DNA from 2 places in the Streptomyces profundus genome. Region 2 is predicted to be linked to the other one. Evidence: riboswitches for the same ligand, from Rfam matches in the RefSeq annotation. Region 2 holds a riboswitch; the other holds the start of a gene.
What was found. Region 2 has a riboswitch for S-adenosylmethionine ahead of K4G22_RS29670 (aminotransferase class V-fold PLP-dependent enzyme). Riboswitches for the same ligand answer to the same signal wherever they lie in the genome.
Positions count from the first base shown of each region.

Region 1 (2,386 bases), 3.2 Mb from region 2:
CTGCACGTCCGGCTCGGTGAGCAACGGGCCGAGGGTGCCCGAGACGAAGCGGGAGTCGAAGTCCCGCAGGTCGGCGTCGACAAAACAGATGATCTCCCCACTGGTCGCCAGCAGCGACCGCCAGAGGACCTCGCCCTTGCCGGGGAGGGTCGGCACGCGGGGCAGTATCTCGTCCCGGTGCACGACCTTGGCGCCCGCCGCCGCGGCCACCTCCGAGGTGCGGTCGGTGGACCCCGAGTCCACCACGAGTAGCTCGTCGATCAGTGGCACGTCCTCCATCAGGTCGCGCCGCAGCGCTTCCACGATGGCACCCACCGTGGTCTCCTCGTTGAGCGCGGGGAGAACCACGCTGATGCTGCCGGCCGCTCCCGCCGCACGCTTGGCGTGCAGCAGTTGCGCCATCGAGCGGTCAGTGACGCCCCAGGACCGGCGGCTCAGCCACTTCTCTGCCTCTTCCAGCACGAATGTCGCTCCTGTTCGATTCAGCCACATTTGCATCCGTATGGCCGCGTCTGCCCCTTCCTGGGGTGGCCCAACCCGCTGCCGCCGGGTTTTCTGGCCACCTGCTCGGGTCGTCTCGCGGAGCGGACGGCCCGAGCCATTGTGCGGGCTGTCCGTTACAGTCTCGAACAGCGCAGGTGTCCTCCGCATATCGGGACCGCGTTGACAACCACATACCGACAACCGCATACCGCTCATCCAGAGGGGCAGAGGGAACGGCCCGTTGAAGCCCCGGCAACCCTTCCACCGGATCTCGTGACAGCACGAGGCTCTCCGGTGGGGCAGGTGCCAATTCCGTCCTGTGGCGAGAGCCGCCACGGGGAAGATGAGGAGAAGGGCCTCGTACCCATGTCTGTACTCACCTCGGCCAACGCCGACGAGTCCGCCGAAACCTCCGGCTCCCCCGGTTCCTCAGGCTCCGACGTCGATCTCGGACCCGCCGCCGCGCTCTCCTGTCGCGAGTGCGGCGAACGCTTCCCGCTCGGGCCGATCTTCGCCTGCGCGTCCTGTTTCGGGCCGCTTGAGGTCGCCTACGACCTGCCAAGCGGCGATCCCGAGGCGCTGCGCCGCACCATCGAGTCGGGCCCCAACAGCATCTGGCGCTACGCGCCGCTCCTGCCGGTGCCGGCCGATGTGGCCGAGAAGCCCAACCTCAACCCGGGCTGCACCCCGCTGGTCCGGGCCGACCGGCTGGCCGCCGAACTGGGCGTCACGGGCGGCCTGTACATCAAGGACGACTCCGCCAACCCGACCCACTCGTTCAAGGACCGGGTGGTGGCGAACGCGGTGGAGGCGGCGCGCGCCTTCGGGTTCACCACCCTCTCCTGCTCGTCGACCGGCAACCTCGCCGGCGCCGTGGGCGCGGCGGCTGCCAGGGCGGGCCTGCGGTCCTGCGTGTTCATCCCGCACGATCTGGAGCAGGGCAAGGTGGTGATGGCCGCCGTCTACGGCGGCGAGCTGGTCGCCATCGAGGGCACCTACGACGATGTCAACCGGTTCTGCAGCGAGCTGATCGGCGATCCGATCGGCGAGGGCTGGGGCTTTGTCAACGTGAACCTGCGGCCTTACTACGCCGAGGGTTCCAAGACGCTCGCCTACGAGATCTGTGAACAACTGGGCTGGAAACTGCCCGGCCAACTGGTGATCCCGATCGCTTCCGGTTCACAACTGACCAAGATCGATAAGGGATTGAAAGAGCTGATCAAGCTCGGCCTGGTCGAGGACCGTCCCTACAAGATCTTCGGCGCCCAGGCCGAAGGCTGCTCCCCCGTCTCCCGCGCCTTCCGCGAGGGCCATGACGTGGTCCGCCCGGTGAAACCGGACACCATCGCCAAATCCCTCGCCATCGGCAACCCGGCCGACGGCCCCTATGTGCTGGACATCGCCCGGCGCACCGGCGGCGCGGTCGAGGACGTGGACGACGAGCAGATCGTGGCCGCCATCAAGCTGCTGGCCAGGACCGAGGGCATCTTCGCCGAGACCGCCGGCGGCGTCACCGTCGGCGTGACCCGCAAGCTGCTGGCCGCCGGGCTGCTCGACCCGGAGGCGACCACCGTCGTCCTCAACACCGGCGACGGCCTGAAGACCCTGGACGCGGTGGCACCGACCACCGGCCCGTCCGCGACCATCCGTCCGAACCTGGACTCGTTCCGAGAGGCTGGCCTGGCATGAGCGTCACCGTCCGCATCCCCACCATTCTGCGTACCTACACCGACGGCCGGTCCGAGGTCACGGCCGAGGGCGGGACGCTCAACGAGGTGCTGGCCGACCTGGACCGCAACCACCAGGGCATCGCCGGCCGGGTCCTGGACGACGAGGGCAAGTTGCGGCGCTTCGTGAACGTCTATGTGAACGACGACGACGTCCGCTTCACCGAGGGCCTCGC
Region 1 covers NZ_CP082362.1:3,899,170-3,901,555, forward strand. Annotated here, with positions in the region: gene K4G22_RS17225 (glucosyl-3-phosphoglycerate synthase) at 1-462, opposite strand, end outside; SAM riboswitch class I at 693-833, shown strand; gene thrC (threonine synthase) at 850-2,172, shown strand; gene K4G22_RS17235 (MoaD/ThiS family protein) at 2,169-2,386, shown strand, end outside.
Region 1: it holds a riboswitch for S-adenosylmethionine, as region 2 does, so the genes downstream of both, thrC (threonine synthase) here and K4G22_RS29670 (aminotransferase class V-fold PLP-dependent enzyme) in region 2, are expected to answer to the same signal.

Region 2 (2,386 bases):
CCTGGCGGCGGGCGGTCGCGGTCTCGATCATGGTGGGCGGCACGGCGTAGGCCCGCACGCGCTGCCACCGGGAAAGGCGGGGACTCTCGGTCGCGGATCGGATGAGCATCAGCACTCACCTTGCGCGGACGAGTCCCCCAATCCGGAGAAGGAGTAAGTCGTCATCCCGGGGAGCGTACCCGTCGTGGCGCCCGCCGCGCCAGTCATCAACTCGGCCCGTCCGGGGGCGCGTTCCGCCGTGGGGTCAGACGAGGCCGCCGTTGGTGAACAACGTCTGCCCGTTGACCCAGCGGGCCGGGCCGGCGAGGAAGGCGACGGTCTCGGCGATGTCCTCGGGCTGGCCGAGGCGTTCCAACGGGACGGCGTTCGCCAGGTTGTCGATGGTCCCCTGGTCCTTGCCGTCGAGGAAGAGCGGCGTCGCCGTCGGCCCGGGGGCCACGGCGTTGACGGTGATGTCCTTGCCGCGCAGCTCGCGCGCCAGGATCAACGTCATGCCCTCGACCGCGGCCTTGCTCGCCACATAGCCGGCGTAGTTCGGGAACTGGGCGCGGCTGACGCTGGACGAGAGGTTGATGATCGCGCCGCCGCGCCTGAGCCGGCGGGCGGCCTGCTGGGAGACGATGAAGGCGCCCCTGATGTTGGTGCGGTGCATCCGGTCGAGGTCGTCGAGGTCCAGTTCGGTGACGGGCGCCAGCAGCATGACGCCGGCGGTGTTCACGAGGACGTCGAGGCCGCCGAAGGCGTTCTCGACCTCGTCGAAGGCGGCGCGCATGGCCACCTCGTCGGCGATGTCCCCGCCCACGGCGACGGCCCGCCCGCCGGCCGAGGTGATCTCCTCGACCACGCCGTCCGCCCGGGCCTTGTTGCCGGCGTAGTGCACGCCGACGGCGACGCCGTCCCCGGCGAGCCGCCGGGCACAGGCGCGGCCGATGCCGCCTGAGCCGCCGGTGACAAGCGCGACGCGCGTTCCCTGGGGCGTGGGGGTCGAGCTGCTCATGCCGTCGTTCCCTTCGTGCGGGGCGGGGGTCACTCCTGGAGCATGGCCGCCCCGGCGGTGCCGGGCACGTCGGACACGCGTCAACGCCGCGGCGGTCCCCCCGGGGACGGGCCCCGGCTACCGCCCGGCGCGCCGGTATGACAGAATCCCGGCAAGGTCACGAGTGACAGCGAACTGGGCCCCGGCCCGCTGTCCGGCAACCCTCCGTCGCGGCGGGGTGCCCCGGGTGATGACCGGGCCGTGGACAGCAGGGTTCACGGCAAGTGCGGCCCATTGGAGTTCTCGTGCGTCAGCGAATGTCCTAGGAGCGTCGGCTCCCCCTCTCGCCCTGTCTCTTTTCGGTCGCGGCGGTGCCGTGGCTGTTCACTCCGCCGAGTCCTGCCCGGAGATCTCGTCATGACCACCTGTACTTCGCCTTCCCCTGCCCTCGTCTCCGCCCCGCCGTCGGACGACGCCGATCCGCATGCCGTGCTCAGCGCCGACGTGAGGGCGCCGATCGCCGGCGGCGGCGAGATCGGCTACGCCGCCCTCGACTACGCGGCCAGCGCCCCGGTGCTGCGTCGGGTCTGGGACGAGGTCGCCGCCTACGCGCCGCTCTATGGCAGCGTGCATCGGGGCGCCGGCCATCTGTCGCGGCTCTCCACCGAGTTGTTCGAGCGCAGCCGGGCCACGGTGGCCGGGTTCCTCGACTGCCGCCCGGACGACCAGCTGTGGTTCACCCGGTCGACCACGGACTCGTTGAACCTGCTCGCCGCCTCGTTGCCCGCCGGTACCCGGGTCTTCGTCTTCGAGACCGAGCACCACGCGGCCCTGTTGCCGTGGGCTCGACACGGCCACGCCGTGACCTATCTGCCGACGCCCCGGGCGCCGGAGCTGGCCGTGCGCGCGGTGGAGACCGCGCTGGCCGCGGCGCCCGAGGGGCCGAAGCTGCTCTGTGTCACCGGCGCCTCCAATGTCACGGGCGAGCTGTGGCCGGTGGCGGAGTTGACGTCGGTCGCGCACCGGCTCGGCGCCCGAATCGTGCTGGACGCCGCCCAGTTGGTGCCCCACCGGCCGGTCAGTGTCGCGGAGCTCGACGTGGACTGGGTGGCGTTCTCCGGGCACAAGCTGTACGCGCCGTTCGGCGCCGGGGTGCTCGCGGGGCGCGCTGACTGGCTCGCGGCTGCGCCGCCCTATCTGGCGGGCGGCGGCGCCACCCGCGTGGTCGCGCGGGATCCGCGTGCGGGGGTGCGCGTCGAGTGGGCGGAAGGCGAGGCGCGGCACGAGGCCGGCTCGCCCAATGTGATCGGCGCCTTCGCGATCGCCGCCGCCTGCCGGGCGCTGACGGAGGGACCCGGCTACGACGGCCTCGTGGCCAGGGAACGGGAGCTGTTCGGGGCGCTGCGCGCG
Region 2 covers NZ_CP082362.1:7,074,408-7,076,793, reverse strand. Annotated here, with positions in the region: gene K4G22_RS29680 (hypothetical protein) at 1-109, opposite strand, end outside; gene K4G22_RS29675 (SDR family oxidoreductase) at 245-997, opposite strand; SAM riboswitch class IV at 1,153-1,269, shown strand; gene K4G22_RS29670 (aminotransferase class V-fold PLP-dependent enzyme) at 1,394-2,386, shown strand, end outside.